2 linked regions of the Terriglobus roseus genome follow. Each later gene encodes a partner of the first gene's protein in a complex. Links are inferred from orthologs where the notes say so. Each region holds a gene or a part of one and is shown in the gene's direction. Other genes may lie near its edges. The genes, in order: xseA and xseB.

Evidence for each region.
Region 2: the proteins of xseA (region 1) and xseB are in contact, whole or in part, in a cryo-EM structure (PDB 8TXR), measured with the Escherichia coli proteins. The link is inferred for Terriglobus roseus from one-to-one orthologs.

The regions. Positions count from the first base shown.
Region 1 is NZ_LT629690.1:4,059,534-4,069,675, reverse strand. Bases 3,473-6,387 are described here. They hold xseA (exodeoxyribonuclease VII large subunit), read left to right. Parts: upstream 3,473-4,104; coding sequence 4,105-5,670; downstream 5,671-6,387. Other genes in these bases: glmM (phosphoglucosamine mutase), read left to right, coding at 5,731-6,387; BLT38_RS17000 (tetratricopeptide repeat protein), read left to right, coding at 3,473-4,081. Also shown: BLT38_RS17020 (hypothetical protein), read right to left, coding at 1-6; BLT38_RS17015 (multicopper oxidase family protein), read left to right, coding at 249-1,601; BLT38_RS17010 (hypothetical protein), read left to right, coding at 1,594-2,424; BLT38_RS17005 (TIGR03435 family protein), read right to left, coding at 2,429-3,187; more of BLT38_RS17000, read left to right, coding at 3,344-3,472; more of glmM, read left to right, coding at 6,388-7,080; BLT38_RS16985 (coagulation factor 5/8 type domain-containing protein), read right to left, coding at 7,087-8,817; alr (alanine racemase), read right to left, coding at 8,896-10,140. UniProt on the Escherichia coli protein: Bidirectionally degrades single-stranded DNA into large acid-insoluble oligonucleotides, which are then degraded further into small acid-soluble oligonucleotides.
Region 2 is NZ_LT629690.1:2,272,805-2,282,839, forward strand. What follows is about bases 7,057-9,864. They hold xseB (exodeoxyribonuclease VII small subunit), read left to right. Parts: upstream 7,057-8,252; coding sequence 8,253-8,477; downstream 8,478-9,864. Other genes in these bases: BLT38_RS09580 (bifunctional homocysteine S-methyltransferase/methylenetetrahydrofolate reductase), read left to right, coding at 7,057-8,238; BLT38_RS09590 (hypothetical protein), read left to right, coding at 8,615-9,295; BLT38_RS09595 (UDP-glucuronic acid decarboxylase family protein), read right to left, coding at 9,378-9,864. In the rest of the region: BLT38_RS09560 (ArsR/SmtB family transcription factor), read left to right, coding at 2,378-2,653; BLT38_RS09565 (lysophospholipid acyltransferase family protein), read left to right, coding at 2,754-3,713; lpxD (UDP-3-O-(3-hydroxymyristoyl)glucosamine N-acyltransferase), read left to right, coding at 3,713-4,636; BLT38_RS09575 (hypothetical protein), read right to left, coding at 4,703-6,214; more of BLT38_RS09580, read left to right, coding at 6,361-7,056; more of BLT38_RS09595, read right to left, coding at 9,865-10,035. UniProt on the Escherichia coli protein: Bidirectionally degrades single-stranded DNA into large acid-insoluble oligonucleotides, which are then degraded further into small acid-soluble oligonucleotides.

The DNA.
Region 1 (10,142 bases):
GTACATCAGCAGGGTCCTCTCGCAGCGGGTGCTGCTTCCAGACTAAGGATTCCTCCGGCGATGGGCAAGCCGTGGCGCTCTGGATTGGCGAGATGCATGACATCTTGTTCATCTTGAGGCCTAAAACAGGGAAATTGGCGAAAACAGGGCTTCTCGGACTGGAAGTGTCCGATGGGGTGCGGGTTAGCGTAGCGAGAGATAGCAGAACAGCTCCCTCAAACGCTGTCCTCCTCCGAAGGAGCTTTTCGATGCAACCCCGCACATGGAATCGGCGTGACTTCATGATGGCCACAGGCGCGGCTGCCTGTGTGGGTTTGCTGGATTCCCGTGCGCAAGAGACTCCGGACCACATCGTCACCATTGATGCCTGCACCGTGGAAGCTTCGCCGAAGCACCTTATCCGCACTGTTGGGTACGGCCAGGTTCCTGGGCCCTTGCTGCGCTTGCGTGAAGGGCGCGCCAGCACTATCCGAGTGGTGAATCGCACCAAGTCGGAGGAGATTGTGCACTGGCATGGTCTGCACCTTCCCTCTGCGATTGACGGCGCAATGGAAGAGGGAACGCCCATGGTGGCGCCGGGCGCCACGGTGCAATTCCAGATGACGCCCCAACCGGCAGGTTTCCGCTGGTATCACACGCATACCTTTGCCGGGAACGATTTGCGGAAGGCGCAGTACAGCGGCCAGCACGGATTTCTGTACGTGGAATCGGCAAATGAGCCGGGCAACTATGACGCGGAACATTTTCTGGCGCTGCACGACTGGAACGGATATCTGACCGGCGGCGACGACGGCTCCATGAATCCCACGTATGACATCAGCACGGTGAACGGCCGCATGCTCGGCTATGGCGAACCCATTCGCGTAAAGCAGGGGCAACGTGTTCTGTTCCACATCCTGAATTCTTCGCCGACTGAGGTGCACTGGATCGGGCTGGCGGGGCATACCTTTCATGTCATTGCACTGGATGGCAATCCAGTCGCTACGCCTTCTACGGCTACGATGCTTCGCCTTGCGCCAGCAGAGCGCGTGTCCGCGTGGGTTGAGATGGATCATCCGGGCGTGTGGGTGCTGGGCGAGGTCCGCAAACACATTCAAGCGGCTGGCATGGGCACGGTGATTGAGTATGCCGGAAGCACGAAGAAGCCGGCGTGGTTACAGTCTTCGTCGTTGGCCTGGGATTATGCGCAGTTCGGAACCGCCGACGCAGATGCAGTGGCCGCTTCGGAAGTAGAAGAGATTCCGCTTGTGCTGGAGAGCCGTTTCAAGGGGCACGGCTCGCAGGAACGTTGGATGATCAACGGCAAGTCCTATCCCGATACCGATATGCCAGTGCTGGTGCAGGGTCGTCGCTATCGTCTGCGTTTTCAAAACAAGAGCATGGACGACCACCCGATGCATCTGCATCGTCACACGTTTGAACTGCGAGAACTGGCTGGCGGAAGGCGGACCCGCGGTGTCATGAAAGACACGGTGCTGGTGCCTGCTGGCGCGGAGACGGCGGTGGAGTTTACCGCGTCCAATCCGGGCCTTTCGCTGTTGCACTGCCACCAGCAAAACCACATGGATCTAGGCTTCATGATGGTGTTCCGCTATGCCTGAGAAAACGGCACAGCGATGGACGAACGCGCGGGGCTGGTTGCTGACGGCGATAGCCACGGCAGGCCTGTGTGCCTCACGCAGTGTCATGGCGCAGGGCAATTACGAGATTCAGGTCTATGGCTCGGACACGGTGCCTCGTGGCAACACCATGGTGGAGCTCCATTCGAACTTCACCGCGAAGGGCCAGCGTTACACGTTGCAGGGCGTCTACCCCACCAATCATCAGCAACACGAAACCATTGAGATCACGCAGGGACTGAACGACTGGTCAGAGGTGGGCTTTTACATCTTCACCAGCGAGCAGGATGGGCATGGCCTTCAGTGGGTGGGCGATCATATTCGTCCACGCGTCCGCGTGCCGGATAGCTGGCATTGGCCGATTGGTGTCAGCCTATCCACAGAGGTTGGTTATCAACGCGCGGTCTACTCACCGGATACGTGGACGTGGGAGATCCGTCCGATTCTCGATAAGTCGGTGGGCCGATGGTATTTCGCCTTAAATCCAGCGCTGGAACGCACCTGGCATGGTCCGGATGTTGGGCAGGGATTGGGTTTTGCGCCCGGCGTCAAAGTCAGCTATGACGTAAATCGTGCCGTCAGCATTGGGCCGGAATACTATGCGGACTACGGCCGGTTAGGTCAGTTCGACAACCTTCATAACCAGCAGCAGCAGATCTTTCTGGTCACAGATCTGAACGTGTCGCCAAAATGGGAGATCAATTTCGGCGCTGGATTAGGCGCCACGGCAGCGACGGATCACCTAATTGTGAAGTTCATCCTCGGCCGCCGGTTTTCCTGGAAGAAGCCGTCTGAGGTGGAATAAGCGGCTAGTTCTGCGAGGGCTGCTCCACATGGTCCAGCACCAGCACGTCCAGAGGTTCCTTCGCTGGCACGAGCTTTAACCCAAGCTGCTCCTGGACGGCCTTGAAGAAGCCCGGTGCGTCGCTGTTGGGAGCGCTCCCGTCGTCGGGTGACCATTCCAGCTTCACATCGTAGCGGCCAGCCAGGCCGGTGTGGTTTACCACCACCTTGCCCGCTGGTCGGCTCAGCTGCTCTGCGAGTATGTCTGTTGAGAAGCCCGTACCGCGCAGATATGTCCTTCCACCATCCCAGCGGTTGTCGTTGGTGGTGCTGGCTGTCAGTTTGGATTGGCCATCGACAATCAGATCGAACGCATTCAGCGTCTGCGTCTCCCGGTGCACCTTTAAAGCAAACCGCTCCACCAGCAACGCCTGCACCATGCGACGCTTCTCGGCGTTGGCATCGGTGTTCGACATCGTTCGCAGCTTGGCATCTGCCGAGGCATCGGTTTTCGCCTGAATATCGATCCGTTGGTTGTTGATCCAGTCTGGTCCATTCAAAATGCGCTTTGGCTGCATATCAAATGCCCATGAAATCAACTGCATCAGCGTCACGTTGGATGTGCTGAAGTCGCCACCCTGCGGATAGTTGATATGACTGCGCCCGTCATTCACAAGCGGTGTCGGTTTGATGGTCGCCACCTCAAAGCCTGTGGGTGGTGTTGGTATCTGTGCCATGCATGGCATGGTCAACAGAGCTGCAACCAGAAAGTTACAACCGCTCATTCTGCCTCCTGCACCACTTTCGGGGCAGCATACAGCCTGCTATCCGCTGCCGCTACCCTTCACTGCTAAACTTACGCTTGGCGGAATTTGCGCCGACTCATTCGCGCCCGGGCCTCAAGAAGAAGGCGACCGCCGCACGCAAAAGGATTCTGACTCTTGGACACACCCAACCGCACCCGTACCTCGCCGCTGCCCGTTCACGCTGACGCATCGTTCGTGACCAAGAAGACAGGCGTTCTGGACAGCCTTGCAAATAACCGCAAGCTCGCATTGAACCTGGCCATCGCTGTGGTGGTTGTGGTCGTTGTCGTGGCGGCAGGCGTTCTGGTGTACAACCACCGCTCCGCTGAGGCTGCGAACCAGCTTTCTGCTGCCATGCAGACCTACGCGGCACCCATCCGTTCCGCGGAGAATCCAGTTCCCGCCAGCACGCGCAGCTTTGGTTCCACGGATGAGCGTGCAAAGGCTGCCAATGCAGAGTTCAAGGCTATTGCCGATACCTACGGCATGACCGATGCAGGCCGCAATGCGCTGTATCTGGAGGGCTTGACCGCCCTGCAGACCGGCCAGAATGCCTCGGCTGAGGAGTTGCTGAAGAAGTCCGCCGGAAGCTGGAATCGCGATATCTCGAACTTGGCGGGGTTGGCGCTGGCCGGTCTGTACCACCAGACGGGCCGCACCAGCGACGCCGTGGCAGAGTACAACCGCATCATCGCCAAGCCGTCGAACCTGGTGCCTTCTGGTCTGGCGAAGCTGCAGCTTGCGGAAATGTACGATGCTGACGGCAAGTCTGCCGACGCGAAGAAGATTTACGCGGAGATCAAGGATAAGGATCCGAAGAGCGCCGCTGCTGAACTGGCCAGCGAAAAGCTGAACGGCCCCGCGGCACGCTAAGTAACACGTAAAAGGAACACCGCATGGCGGCTCCCGAGAAACCACCGGCAACATTGGCAGAGTTGATTCGTCGACGCTCCAGTGCCGGAAGGCCAAAGGAGCCGCCATCGCCGTCTGCGACAAAGCCTCCCGTGGCTGATCGGCTGGGCCAGTTTGGGCTTCTCTTTGCCGAGCCTGAGGTAGAGGCAGTTGCAGAAGAAGATGAGCCGGAAGCTCTCCCTGAACGCGAAGATGAGAGGGTTCCAGAGCGCAGGCTCTGGTCCGTCGCGGAATTGGTTTCGGCGTTGCGTTTTCGCGTGGAGCGCGAGTACGCGGATGTGTGGGTTGAGGGCGAAGTTTCCAATTGCCGCCCCGCGCCGTCAGGTCATTTGTATTTCACGCTGAAGGACGGCGATGCGCAGTTGCCGGTGGTGCTTTTCCGTCGTGAAGCAGCGCTGCTGAAATTCAAACCTACAGATGGCCTTAGTGTATTGGCGCGCGGGCGTGTCAGCGTGTTTGAGAGCCGTGGGCAGCTGCAGCTGATTGCAAATTCACTGGAACCGCGCGGCGCGGGCGCGTTACAGCTTGCCTTTGAACAATTGAAGGCGAAACTGCGTGCCGAAGGGCTGTTTGACGAGGATCGGAAGCGCCCGCTGCCACCGTTTCCACGCACGGTTGGCGTGATTACCAGCACGCAGGGTGCCGTGCTGCGCGACATTGCCACGGTGGTGCGGCGGCGGCATGCAAGGTTGAATCTTCTGGTGTTTGCCGCGACGGTGCAGGGGCCAACGTGCGCTCCGGATGTGATGCGTGGCCTGCGCTACTTCAATGACGCGCCGGAAGCGCATCGCGTGGACGTCATCCTGATCGCGCGCGGGGGCGGTTCAGCGGAGGACTTGAGCGGTTTTAACGACGAGGCTCTGGCGCGGGCCATCGCCAGCAGCGACATTCCCGTTGTCTCTGCTATTGGTCATGAAACGGACTTCACTATCGCGGATTTCGTAGCAGATCTGCGCGCTCCCACGCCCTCTGCCGCTGCTGAGATTGTTACTGCGGCGCAACATCGCATTGAAGAGCGTGTGCAGTCATTGGAAGCGCGGTTGTTTCGGGCTGTCCGTTTCCAGCAGATGCATGCGCGACAGCGTTTTCTGCGCGTGTCCGCAGAGGGTACTTTCGCACGCCTTCGTGACAGCATCAACCGCCGTCATCAGCGTGTGGACAGTGCGCGTTTCCGCCTGGAGGCGCTTTCGCAGCGGCTTTTGCAGGCGCGTGCCGCACAGCTTCGTCAGGTTTCGGAACGGCTGCAGCGGCAGGATGTCCATCGTCGGGTATTGCTGGCGACAGCGCAACAGCAGCATTTGCAGCAGCGACTGGAGCGCACGGCGGCTGGGCTCGTGGTGCACTCTCGACAGCGCTTGGAGCGTGCAGGGGCACGTCTGTATGCGCTTTCACCCACGGCCATTCTGGAACGCGGTTACGCCTTGGTGTATCGCGAAGATGGCTCCCTCCTCAGGGACGCATCGAGCACGGCGGAGGGAGAAACCATTACGGCGCGTGTGGCGCATGGTGCAGTCCGTGCGATAGTTAGCGGAAACACGCGGAATCCCTAATATCGCCGTCAATTTCTCATATCCCACGCCTAGAATGGATACGGCAGGAATCAGACACGAATGAGAAAGCTCTTCGGAACAGACGGCATCCGCGCCGTTGCAGGACAAGCCCCCCTCGACCCTCGCACAGTCCACGCAGTTGGCGTTGCACTGGCGCATCATATTGCCGCCCCCGGCACACAACCGAAGGTCATCCTCGGTATGGACACGCGCGAATCCAGTGAATGGATTGCTGCTGCCATCACCGAAGGACTCCGCAATGGCGGTGCCGTGGTGGAATCCGCAGGCGTTATCACCACGCCGGCGATTGCGTTCCTGACTCGTTCCCACGGCTTTTCTGCGGGTGTGGTCATCTCTGCGTCTCACAATCCATGGCAGGACAACGGCATCAAGGTCTTCGGTCCGGACGGATACAAGCTGCCTGACGCAACCGAGCTTGCCATTGAAGAAGAGATTTTCCGTCAGTTGGAGTCGAACTCGAACCACTCGTCGATTCACACCGCGGCCCCTGCCGTGGAAGAAGCCGATCGAGCGGAGTATGTGCGTTCGTTGCTGGCCGCAGTCCCGGGTCTATCGCTGGATGGCAAGCGCCTCGTGGTCGATTGCGCGAATGGAGCTGCGTCGGCAGTTGCACCCCAGTTGTTCGCGGGACTCGGAGGCGAGGTTCGCATCCGCAACGCCAGCCCTGATGGACGCAACATCAATGTCGAGTGTGGCGCAACCAAGCCTGAAGTTGTAGCGAAGTACGTGCTTGAAGATAAGGCCGACATCGGCATCACTTTTGACGGTGACGCGGATCGCGCCATGTTTGCCGACGAGAATGGTCGCGTGATCAATGGCGATGCGGTCATGCTGCTTGCCGCGCGTGATCTGCAGGCACGCGGATTGCTGCATGACAACACAGTCGTGGCCACCACCATGAGCAACATGGGGCTTGAAGCCGCATTGAAGCGCAGCGGCATCCGCATGCTTCGTGCACCCGTGGGCGATAAATATGTTCTGGAACAGATGAAGGGCACCGGAGCCTCGCTGGGCGGCGAACAGAGCGGCCACATCCTGTTCACAGGCAAATCCACAACGGGCGACGGTCTGCTGACAGCGCTGTTGCTGTTGGACATTGTGCATCGCAGCGGAACATCGTTAGCGAAGCTGGCGGAAGATCTGAAGACATTCCCGCAGGTCATCGTCAACGTGAAGGTGCGCGAGAAGAAACCGCTGGAGGGTATTCCTTCTGTTGCGGAAAAGATTCGTGAAGCTGAAAACGCGCTCGCCGATACGGGACGCGTGGTCATTCGTTACAGCGGAACCGAAGCGCTGGCACGCGTGATGATTGAAGCCGAAGACGAGTCTTCCATGAAGCTCCACGCTTCGGCCATTGCGGATGCGATTCGCGCAGAGCTTGGCGTTTAACGCGCTCTAAGGTGTGGGGTACTCGGCCACTTGCGGTGTTTTGCGCGGCTTTGTCTGAGTACTTCCACCTGTGTCGTTAATCACGTTGCGAATGGCACCCAGGTTATCCAGGGCCACCGTGATCATGTGATGAAAACGCACCTGTGGCGTGTTCGGCACTTCGATGGCTCGATCCAGATCCACGTCCGGATGGCGGAAGACGCTGTAAATGCCCAGACCCCACGCCTCGTGCTGTTTCACGTTGTCCGCTACTTTGTATGAGGCCCAACCCTTTGCGCCGTTTGTGTCTGTCCATGCGGATTGTGTCGGCGGGTCATAGGGAATTTCGGATTGGTAGAAGTAGGTGCGTCCGGCTTCGCCATTCCACAGCACCTGATACTGCTGATGGTGTTCTACGAAGAGGCCGTAGATCGTTACGCGATTGCCATTGACGATCAGGCCGTTGTCGCTTTCATTGATGTTCCAGCCAACGGTGCCGGGCTTTCCGTGATCAGCGCGCCAGATCCAAGTGTGATCCACAATCGTGTCGTTGCTGTTGATCACAAGATTCGCGCCCGCCTTTCCAACGGTTGCTCCGCCAACGCGGAAGAACACATCATGCAGTGAGATCGGGTTCGCCGCGTGATAGCGAACGCTGTGCTGTGTTCCCACTTCCAGCAGCGAAGGCGACTTCTTTTCGCCTGCATCAAACAACAGCCCAGAGACGGTGATGCCGTCTTCATCGGCAACCGTCATCGCTTCTGTGCCTGCAACAGGGTGCAGCGTTGCGAAACCCAGACCAAGTACAACAGTGTTCGCGTGAGTTACACGCAATGGCTTGTTCAGGTCGTATGTGCCTGGTGTCAGCAGCAGGTGTTTGCCTTGCGCCAGCGCGGCATTCATGGTGTCTGCAGTGTCGTGTTCGGGATGTGCGATGAAAAAGCGCGACAGAGGAATGTTGTGGCCTGGAGTGTTTCCGCCATGCCATGTCGCACCCACGGAGTCGTGTTGCAACGCAGGTACGCGCACAGACCATATGCCTTTCGCACCGACGAAGAGGAATGGCTTCTCACGCACCACAGGGGTCTTCGCAACTTTCGTGTAGGGCGGTTTAGGCCACTCGCCTTCAGGCATGTTGTTCGTACCAACGAAGACCATGTTCCAGTTCGAGCCGGTCCAGCGTTGCCATTCGGTATTGCGGGAGAGCCACTGTTGTTGCGACCCGGAATCGACGACTCCATCCACAACCGTGTCGCTCATCCATCCGCCGCTCGCCCATCCATGTTGCTGGTGCAGCACCACGTCGCCATACACATGCATGCGGCGAAAGAAGATTGCCTGCGACACAGCCCACTGCATCGTTCCGTTTGTCGGGGTTACGGAGAATCCTTCGACGCCGCGCCAGAACGTGGTGGTGGCATTGTTGTTCTTCAACGCAGCATCGGAGTGGACATCGCCAGAGATGCGCACATCCTCAGGCGACGCACCTGCACCGATGACTTGTGTGTAAAAGCCCACAGGAACATTTAAGTGATATTGGCCCGGAAGAAAGATGAAGGCATAACGGCCGCTGCCGAATTCGCTGTGGTGCTGTTCGGCATAGACTGTGTCGATCTTTGCCTGCATCGTTTCTGCGTTGTCTTTGGGAGAGTAGACGAACACATTCGGGCCCAGGTCGGGTGCTTTCGTTGCATGTTGTGCAAGCGATGAGCCAGCAAGCAGAAGAACAGCAGTTGCCGTGAGGATGCGCAGAAGCATTGCGTGAAACTCTCCCAACGAAGTGGCAGCGCGCGATCGTTCACGCGCGAGATCGACTGAGTGTAAATTGCGTGTGCGTTATTCCACCACGACGCGTGGCACGCGATCGCTAATGCCGCATAGGACTTCGTACACGCTGGTGCCTGCAATCCGGGCCTGCTCGTTGGCTCCTACAAACTCTGTGCCCATGCTGCCAACCAACACCACCTCGTCACCAATCTTGGTTTGTGGGAGATGTGTCACGTCCACAACAGTCAGGTCCATGGATACGCGGCCCAGAATCGCCGCGCGCATGCCGTGCAGCAAAACATATCCACCTGCCTCTTCTGTCGAAGAAGAAAGTCCACGACGGAAGCCATCCGCATAACCCACTGGTAACAGAGCCACCCGCATCGGCTTGGTTGCAACGAAAGTGGAGTTATAACCAATGCTTGTTCCCTCAGCGATATCGCGGAGACTCACCACGCGCGTCTTCCACGTCATCACTGGTCGAAGAGAACAGCCAACGTGCGGTTCAGGGAAGCCGCCGCTCATGCACAGCTCCAGCGGTAGCGTATAGCCGTACAGTGCAAGCCCCGCGCGCGTCATAGCCTTTGCGCCCAGTTCAGCCGCCAACGCGGGAATCGCGGTGGGCATGTAGCCACTATCAGTGGATGAGGTGTTTCCTGCGTGTACGTATGCTGGCTGTAATTCCGCCGCGGCCACTTGTTCCAACGCAAGTTTGAAGTCGCGCATCTGGCGACGGTCCTGCGGATCGTCGGCGATCTCCGTTGATGCAAGATGTGTCATCACACCTTCCAGCAGCAGCGGCGATTCTTCAGTGAAGCGCGCCAGCAGTTGCTGCAGCAACGCACCGGGAGCAACGCCCTGTCGTGACATGCCGGTGTCGATCTCCACATGCACAGCAAGCGATCGCGCAGGGAGTCTTCGCCGCTTTGCTTCTGCTTCCAGCAGATCCAGGTGGTACGTCTCCCACACAACTGGAGTGAGGCCGTAATCGAGGACCGAAGCTTCTTCGCCAAACCAAACGCTGCACATCACCAACAGTCGAGGTTGCGGCATGCCCTGCGGCAGAATGCCCAGCGATTGCCGTACTGCCACACCCTCTTCTACGGATGTAACACCAAGCCACTTCGCACCAGCAGCGGCGAGAATCGGTGCGCATTCCGTGGCTCCGTGGCCGTAGGCGTTTGCCTTGATGACGGCAAGCATCTCCACCTGCGGTCCTGCAGCGGCCTGCAGTGCGCGGTAGTTGGCGACAAGGCGTGAAGCGGAAATCTCCGCCCAGATGGGGCGCGTGTGGCTTGGAAGTACAGATCGCATAC
Region 2 (10,035 bases), 1.8 Mb from region 1 along the record:
TGCTGCGTAAGCCCAAACTGTGCAGCGCGAACACGATCAATATCCAGATGAAGATCCGGCGCATCCACCACTTGGTGCATGTGCACGTCAACAGCACCGGGTACAGTTGCCAGTTGCTCACGCAGATGCTTTGCAATGGCGTAGTTCGACGGATCGTATCCCTGCACCTGGATATCAATTGGCGCTGGCAGACCAAAGTTAAGGATCTGCGTCACCATGTCCGCAGGCTGGAAGAAGAACGTTTCATCGGGGAACTTCTTTGGAAGCTCTGCGCGAAGTTGCTTAATGTAACCCTGCGTTGAGTGATGCTTTTCATTCAACGCGATCAGGACTTCGCCATCGGCGCTGCTGATCGTAGACCCATCGCCGAACGCATAGTTAAACGTCTCCGGTGTGAGTCCGATGTTATCCATCACCAACTCTGTCTCGTCGGCAGGAATGGTTTTGCGGATCTCCTCTTCCACCTGGCTGAAGATGACCTTGGTCTTCTCAATTCGTGTGCCAGGACGTGTGCGGATATGCAGTTTGATCTGTCCCGCGTCGACGCTTGGGAAGAAGTCCCGACCGATGAATGGCAGCAATACGAAGGCGGAAAGCATCACCGCTACCGATGCAAAGAGTGCCTTCCGACGATGAGCCAGGAATGCTTCCAGTGCCGTTGTGTAGCGATTCTGCAGGCGCTCATAGCCACGATTAAAGAGTTCGTTGATGCGGCGGAAGAACGATGGTGCACCTGCATTTTCAACAACCTCTGAATGTCCTTCAAAGCTGTGTTCCGCACCGAGTAGAAAGTTCACTAGAACTGGCACCAGCGTGCGAGAAAGCACATAGGAAGCCAGCATGGCAAAGACGACCGCGAGCGCCATAGGAGTAAACAGAAACTTCGCAGGACCTGTAAGGAAGACGACAGAAACAAACACAATGCAAATCGTGAGAGTTGAGACGAGCGTGGGAGTGGCAATCTCGGATGCACCGATAAGAACCGCATCACGAAGCGATTGCCCGTGCATGTGCCGGTGAATGTTTTCAATGGTTACCGTCGCATCATCAACCAGGATGCCAATCGCCAGTGCAAGACCACCGAGAGTCATCGTGTTCATGGTTTCCCCAAGCGCACTGAGGACAATGATGGAACTTAGAATCGATAGCGGAATCGAGATCGCAATAATTAACGTGCTACGCCAGCTTCCTAGAAAGAGCAGGATCATCAGCGCGGTAAGAGAAGCAGCGATCAAACCTTCGCGCAGAACTCCTACAATCGATGCCTTAACGAAGATGGACTGATCAAAGAGTTCGGTAATCTTCAATCCCTTCGGAGCCGCTGCACGTGATGCTGGCAACACATCATCTTTGATCTGCTTCACAATATCGAGGGTGGAGACCGATCCCGTCTTCATGATCGTCAGAAGCGCAGCGGGCTTTCCGTTGGCTCTGGCAACGTTCTGTTGCACAGACCAGCCATCGCGGACATGCGCAACGTCTCGCATGTACACCATCGCGCCGTTCACCTGCTTAATTGGGACATCGTTCAGCGATAACGCATCGACAGGGCTTGAGTTAGTGCTAACGGTGTACTCGGTGTTTTCAACCTTCGCAGTACCGGAGGGTAGAGTGACATTCTGCGCGTTGATCGCGTTCGTCACATCGATCGGCGTAAGGCCTTTTGCCAGCAAAGCATTCTGATCAAGATCGACCATGATCTGCCGAGCAACGCCACCATAAGGCGTGGGCAGAAGTGTTCCTGGAACCTTCGTCAATTGCTGACGAACGCGGAACAAACCGTAGTCATAAATCTCTGATTCTGAAAGCGTGTCGCTTGAAAGCGATAACTGAATAATGGGCACCGTTGATGCACTAAAGCGAAGAATCCATGGTGGATTCACACCCTGCGGCATACGGAATCGAATGGAATTCACCGCCGCGCCTACTTGTGACATGGCAGCATCAATGCGCACCTGAGGCTGGAAAGAAATCTTGATGACTGACGCACCATTTGTGGTCTGCGAATCAATTGACTTCACGTCATTGACCACCGCCATCACAAACTCACTGAAGGTCGTGATGCGCTGTTCCATCTCCTTAGCGGGCAAGCCAGAGTAGGACCAAATCACCGTAACTTGAGGGATATCAATGTTTGGAAAGATGTCCGTCGGAGTCGTCGCAATCGAAGAGAACCCAAGAACAAGTATGAGAATCGACGCTACAATAAACGTGTAAGGCTTATTGAGCGCAAGACGAACTATCCACATAACGACGTCTCCATAACGCGACGTTTCAGCATTTCGACTACTTTGATGTGCGTCAAAATAGTTGGATTCAGGAATTCACGATTCTTGAACATTTCGCATGGTTAGCGCGTCTTATAGGTGTGAACGCGGTGAAAGAAAACGAAGCAACACTGATCGCGAAGGCACTCGGAGATCCGAACCGATTTTCCATCTACAGGCAGATCGCGGAAGGTGATGAGACCTATTGCGGCGAGGTCTGCAACAAGCACACACTCTCGCCAGGAACGGTCTCACATCACCTCAAGATCCTCACGGACCTCGGCCTCATCACATCGCGCAAAGAAGGACTGAACGTTTATTACCGTTCCATTCCGGAAAAGTTCTCGTCCTATCTCGCCTATCTGCAGAATCTCAATCGGAAGTAAAGCCGCCTGAACTCAATGTTTTCGACGTCGAAATAGCAGTACACTGTTCGGGTTGAATGCTTCAGGAACAGAGCGGGTTCGGGCGACGATGCGACAACGCATGGAGTACACAGCCCTGCGTCTGATCGTGGGATTGCTGCGTGTTCTTCCGCGGAATGCGGCGCGGGCTGTTGGTGCGGGGCTTGGAACGATTGTGGGGAAACTTGCAGGCAAACTCTCGTCTGCCGGTGAACAGAATCTTCAGATTGCGTTCCCCAACATGAGCGCCACGGAGCGCCACGCCATCCTGCAAAAGACCTATCGCAATCTTGGCTGGCTTCTGGCGGAGTTCTGCCAGATGTCGAAGTACTCGCCAGAGTTCGTGCGGCGAGAAGTCATGCGCTATGAAGGTCTGGAGCACTATCAAGCGGCCAAGGCAAAAGGCAAAGGAGTGCTCGTACTCACCGGACATCTGGGCGCATGGGAGCTGTCTAGCTTTGTCCATTCCCTCCTTGGCGAACCGATGGGCATGGTGATCCGCCGACTCGACAATCCTTTGGTCGACAACTTCGTAAACAGTATTCGCTGCCTGCACGGCAACCGTGTATTGCATAAGGACGACTTCGCGCGCGGCATAATCAAGGCTATGCACCGAGGTGAAGCAGTTGGCATTTTGATGGACACGAACATGACGCCACCTCAAGGTGTGTTCGTCCCCTTCTTCGGCGTTCCTGCATGCACTGGTAGCGGTCTGGCACGTATCGCACGTAAGACGGGCGCTGCTGTTCTACCGGGATTTCTTCTATGGTCAGACGAAGAGTCGCGCTATGTACTGCATTTCGGCGAGGAGTTGCAACTGCAGAAAACGGACGACGCTGAAACCGATGCGCTAGCGAACACTGCTCTCTTCGCACGCGTCACTGAAGACTACATCCGCCGTTATCCTGACCAGTGGCTGTGGCTACATCGTCGTTGGAAGACGCGCCCAGAAGGCGAGCCACCGATTTACAAGCGCCGCAGCACTCAGACCGAACCTGCCTTACCGGCGTCGCGAACAGCAAAACAAAGTGAGTTGGTGTAATGGCAACTATTGCAGAGATTGCAGAGTGGACCAATGGGCAGGCGGTTTCTTCGTTACTCGAATGTGAGATCAGGCGCGTCAGCGCGCTTGATGATGCAGACGTCGATGCAGTCGTCTTTGCTTCCGCTGCCGATGCTTTAGAAAACGCGCTGCAATCGCGCGCCGGCGTGATTCTTGCTTCGGCGAAGATCGCCGCTGAACACAACGACAAACGTCTCGTGCTGGTAAAAGATCCTCGGCTTGCTTTCTCTATTGTTGGAGATCGTCTGCGTCCGCCCGTAGTAGCAGCGATTCATCCAAGTGCAGTGATCGACACAACTGCGCAGATTGGCGAAGACACCAACATCGGTCCCGGCGTAGTGATAGGCGCTGGCGTTCGCATGGGCAACTCATGCCTCATCGGTGCGCGCGTTGTCGTCGAACCTGGCGTCGTGATCGGTGATCGCGTGCGCATTCAGGCAGGCGCAGTCCTCGGCGCGCTTGGCTTTGGTTATGCACGCAGGCCAGACGGCAGTTACCTGATGTTCCCGCAACAGGGAGCACTCGTAATTGAAGACGACGTGGAGATTGGCGCGAACTCCACCATCGATCGCGGTGCCCTGGAAGAGACACGCATTGGCGCAGGCACGAAGATCGATAACCTGGTGCACATTGGCCACAACTGCCGCATCGGGCGCAACGTCATCATCGCAGCACAGACCGGCATTAGTGGGTCGTCCGTGGTGGAAGATGGAGCGATCCTTGGCGGTCAGGTGGGCATGGGCGAACACGCCACTGTAGGCCCCGGTGTGATTCTTGGCGGTGGCGCTGGTGTACTGAGCGGCAAGAAACTCTTCGGCGCAGGACAGGTCTTCTGGGGACGTCCTGCACGTCCGCTAAAGCAGTACCTGCGCGATCTGGCACGCCTCAGTCGAGGACGCTAACGAACAGACGAACAAAGGCCCGCTCATTGGAGCGGGCCTTTGTTCATGCTTATAACGCTAAATAAATTAGTTCACTTCGTTGGTAGACGCATCCATGTAGGCCACGTCGTTCGCTGTTCCCTGCACCGTGATGTTCGTGTTGTCGATCTCCGAACCGTCAACGGTGTTGAATGCGTGAACCTGACCACCATACGCCGTGTAAACCTTGTTCAGACTTTCGACCCAGCAGAGGCCGGTGAGGCTACCGTAGTAGTACTTGTCCAAATTCTCATTCGGATAAGGCACGGTCGTCGAGCCACCCGGTGTGACATTGGGAACGATGCCTGCGGTTCTATTCGTGATGTCGTAGCGTGTCAGGCAGTTGTAGTTCTGGTTGTGAGCCTGACGCTCACCGCTGGCGCAGTTCGAAGAACCAATCCAGAGCGTGTTGTTATCCGCGAAGAGCATCTTCGTGTGCGTTCCATCAGAGATGGAGTACGTCGCCGAGATGGTCTTGGTGGACAGAGGAATCAAAGACAGGTTGCCACCAAACAGACCGTCCGTCTGCAACGACTGTCCCGACACATAAAGCGTATTACCGTCGGAGATGGCTGCCGTAGCGCCACCCGGAACAGAAACGAAGGTGGTTGACGGCGAAACAGCCGCGCCATTGGGTGGGTAGTAGTCGATACGCAGTGTGTTCAGGTCGACAAAGGAAACGCCAGAAACATCATCACCCGTTGCCGACGTTCCACCGCACTCCCGACCACAGTTCAGAAAGTACACCTGCGACCCATCCGGCGAGAAGTATGCATCGTAGGGTCTGTGGAAGGTAGGTTGCGGAGTGCCGTTGCTGGTGCCATCCGGTGGATTGACCGGGACGATGCAGTACACCGGGTTATTTACCGGCATGCATGTCAGCGAATTGGCAGGAGGCGTCTGGTTTCCAGCCTGGTTGGCGTTGAGCTGTAGAACACGGTAAACATTGTTCGAATTGCGCAGCATCAGCAGGATCACGCTGTGGGACGGATTCGCCACCACCTTGTACACGCTGGGAACCGGGAACGAGTAGGTCGTCATGACCGAGCTCGTTGTGGCCGACGCCGTCGACGGAGCATTCATAACGAACAGCCCGCTGCTCTCCACCGCGGTCAGAACCGAGTACACATCCTGCGACACGAAGTAAGAGGACAACGCACCCGTGGTGGATGCAGTGGTACCGGATCCAGCCTCGGTCGAGTAGTTGATCGTATTGATGGCGCCATCCGAGCTGTACACGTAACCGCGCATCTGCTCTGGATAGTTGATGATGCTCTTCGCATTGCTGCTGTAAGCGCTAATCATCGTGGTGCTGTTGGCCACGTAGACGTTGGAACGGATATCGCGCTTGGCGTCCAACACTTCCAGACCACCACCCAGAAGCGATGCCTGGGAAATGGCGACCATAACGCGCTGAGTCAGCTTCGACGGCGGTACGGGACGGCCAGCGAACTGATTCTCGGTGGTCTTATAGGGGCGATATCCACAACCCGTCAGGAGAACAACGACGGTGGCACACAGGAGGGCGGCTGCCGACCGCGCAACGGAAACACTCTTCAACGGAAAACCTCAATGTTGCTGCGGGAATCTCCCTGTCCGCAACCTGCCAAAGTATACCAAAGCAAACAGGCTGAATTGCAGAGCGGGTACTAGGTTGGACGATCAGAACGGCGAAGCGTTGGACAAAGTAGGATAGGGAGATATCTATGTCTGACGTTTCTCTGCCCAGCATCGACCGCATTTTCGGCTCTCGCCCCATCCTTTGCGATGGCGCCATGGGAACCATGCTGTATGCGCGCGGCATTTTTATCAATCGCTGTTTCGACGAGCTGAACCTCAGCGAGCCGAAGATGGTCCGCGATATCCACGAGGAGTATCTTCTTGCGGGTGCGGAACTTCTGGAGACCAACACCTTTGGCGCGAACGCCGTTCGCCTCAGGCGCTTCGGTCTCGAAAACAAAGTGGCAGAAATCAACGCTGCCGCGGTGAAGCTGGCGCGCGATGCGGCGAATGCCGTTCGCGAAAAACATGCGCATCATGCCTATATAGCTGGAGCGCTTGGCCCTCTTGGTTTACCGGAACCGGAGCGTGACGCCGACGTGATGATCGCCGCCTATCGCGAGCAGGTCCAGGCGCTTGCCGATGCAGGCGTGGATCTGTTTGTCGTAGAGACAATGACCTCCATGGCTGAAGCGAAAGCGGCCATCGACGCGATCCGTCAGGTGAGCACCAATCTACCCATCATTGCCATGGTCACCGTCACCGACGCAGGCAATGTCTCTGACGGCACTTCGCCAGAAGAGGCCGCAAAGCTGTTAGCTGAATGGGGTGCAAACGCCATCGGCTGCAATTGCAGCGATGGGCCCCAGCTTGTACTGGACACCATCGAGCGCATGCGCCGGGTAACTTCCCTACCGATCGCCGCCATGCCCAATGCTGGCGTTCCCAGCTGCGTAGATGGTCGCAGCATCTATCTGTCGTCGCCAGAGTATCTAGCCAGCTTCGCACGCAAAGCCATGCGTTTGGGCGCAACCATTATTGGTGGCTGCTGCGGCACCACACCGCAACACATCCGCGCCATGCGTTCCAGCGTAAAGGCAATTCAATCACAGGCAGAGGGTGTGGCTCAGGTGGGCGACAAGCCTGCCGCAGCGGTGATCGAACCCGCACCGCTGGCCGAGCGCTCACAGCTTGGCCGCCGCATCGCCACGGGTGAGTTCGTCACCATGGTGGAGATCGTACCGCCGAAGGGCTTCGATCCCTCGCGGGAACTCGAGGGCGCACGCATGCTGAAGAAACTCGGCGTGCACGCTATCAACGTGCCTGACTCACCCCGCGCGAGCACGCGCATGAGCGCCAGCAGTCTGTGCCTGCAGATCGAGCAGAAGATTGGCATTGAAACCGTGATTCACTTCACGTGCCGCGATCGCAACCTGCTGGGAATTCAGAGCGACCTCCTCGGTGCGGCATCGCTGGGCATGAAGAACATCCTCTGCCTCACGGGCGACCCACCGAAGATGGGCAATTACCCTGATGCGACGGGCGTCTTTGACGTGGACGCCGTCGGCTTGACGCGTGTTCTTCGCGACATGAATCACGGTCTCGACATCGGTGGCCAGAGCATTGGCGCAAGCACCGGATTTGTCCTGGCCTGCGCGGCCAATCCCGGCGTTCCGGATCTGGATATGGAAGTCCGCCGCTTCGCCGCCAAGGTGGAAGCGGGCGCAGAGTTCGCCATCACACAGCCTGTCTTTGACCTGAAATTGCTTGAGACATTCCTGAAGCGAATCGAAGGTTTCCGTATCCCTGTCGTTGCGGGCATCTGGCCACTGACGAGCGTAAAGAATGCGGAGTTCATGAAGAACGACCTGAAGGTGCGCATGCCGGATCAGATTCTGCATCGCATGGCTGCGCATGCCGGAACGCCGGAACAGTCGCGTGCAGAAGGTATCCGCATCGCGCAGGAAATGTTGGCCGAGGCTCAGCCCATGGTGCAGGGCGTACAGGTAAGCGCTCCCTTCGCCCGTTACGCTGCAGCGGCAGAGGTGTTGGAAGCGCTGCTGGTACCCGTCACAGCAGAGTAGGATCAGAAACAGACATGGCAACGTTTGAAGAGCAATTGAAGTCGCTGGAAAGCGTGGTGGAACGACTCGAAAAGGGAGACCTTCCCCTGGAAGAATCCCTTGCGTTCTTTGAACAAGGCGTCGCTCTGTCCGAATCCTGCAAGAAGGAACTGGATACGGCGGAAGGCCGTGTGCAGGTACTGCTGCAACGCGGCCGCAAGATGGAAGCTGAAGACCTTGCTCTAAGCGAAGACGAGTAGCCTAACTACCTTGAAATCGTCCGCCTCCACAATCCATCTCGAAGAAACGAACTTCGTGCGTAATCGCTATGGAGCGAAGCCGCTTGTAATGCGATACTCGAACTTCAAACTGCCACCAGAACTGGGAGAACGCCTGCTTGGGTAAGCCACCGATCAGCGATGCCGCGATGCGGAAGATGTACGAAACAATGAAGGCGCTTCGCAGCGCAAAGCGGGATACATCCACATGGACAGGCGTGGCGCGCAACGTCAAAGCTGCCGCAACGGCGGAGCCGGAATCGCTGCTGGCCGGAATCCTTTCGCAGTTGCATCGCCGCGATACCGTGGTCACGGCGGGCGAACTTCCGCTCCTGAAGACTGCGGTGGAAAGCTACTTCCCCATTTCCGTTGCGTCGCTTCACACCGTCGTCTGCAACGGATCAACGGAAGAATGTGCTTCGGTTGCAGCCGGCATGGCACTGCGATCCATGGATGCCACACGCGATCCGAAGCCTGTTACCGTCGTTCTGCTGCAGGATTTTCCTGCGCTCTTAGGGACTCTGAAGTTGATGGAATCCAATGACCTGCCTCTGCTGGTGATTGCAAAAGGCGAAGCTGAATCAAGGGCTATTGCGGAAAAGCGAATGAAGTCCACACAGGTTCCAATACTTCCCGTCGATGCAGCCGATGCGGTGGCCGTATGCCGCGTGATGCAGGAATCGTTGCTGCGCGCACGCAATGGATGGGGCGGCTCGGTCATTCACGCTATCGCAGTTCCAGGAGCGTCTGATTCTGTGGCGGGGATGGAAGAACGTTTGCGTGCACGGGGTCTGGTCTAGACGCTTTCCGGCAATAAGTCCGCATGAAGAAGAAAGGGCATGGCTGGCGCCATGCCCTTCCCACTTATCTGTGTCGAACTAACTATGCGTTGGCTGCAACCCGCCCTTTGAAGTAATCCATGGAAAGTTCCAGACCTTCACGCAGGTTCACCTTCGGCTCCCAACCCAGCAGGGCTTTCGCCTTCGTGATATCGGGCTTACGCTGCTTCGGATCATCCTGCGGCATGGGCCGATAGACAATCTTGCTGCTCGAACCGGTCACTTCCAGCACCGTTTTCGCGCAATCAAGAATGGTCCATTCTTCAGGGTTTCCGATGTTCGTCGGCAGAGGTTCGCCACTCTTTGCCAGCGCCACAATGCCGCGAACGAGATCTGACTGGAAACAGAACGAACGTGTCTGCGATCCATCACCGTAGATCGTCAGATCCTGCCCCTGAAGTGCCTGCATCATCAGGTTGCTGATCACACGACCGTCGTTCGGCTGTAGACGCGGACCGTACGTGTTGAAGATGCGCACCATGCTCGTCCGCACCTTGTAGTAGTTGTGATAGGCCATGATCGTGGCCTCAGAGAATCGCTTCGCTTCGTCGTAGACCGAGCGTGGACCGATGGGATTCACGTTCCCCCAGTAGGTCTCTTTCTGCGGATGCTGTTCGGGGTCGCCGTAGCACTCCGACGTGGACGCATGCAGGAAACCGGCGCCATACTTCTTCGCCACTTCCAGCGCGTTCACTGTGCCA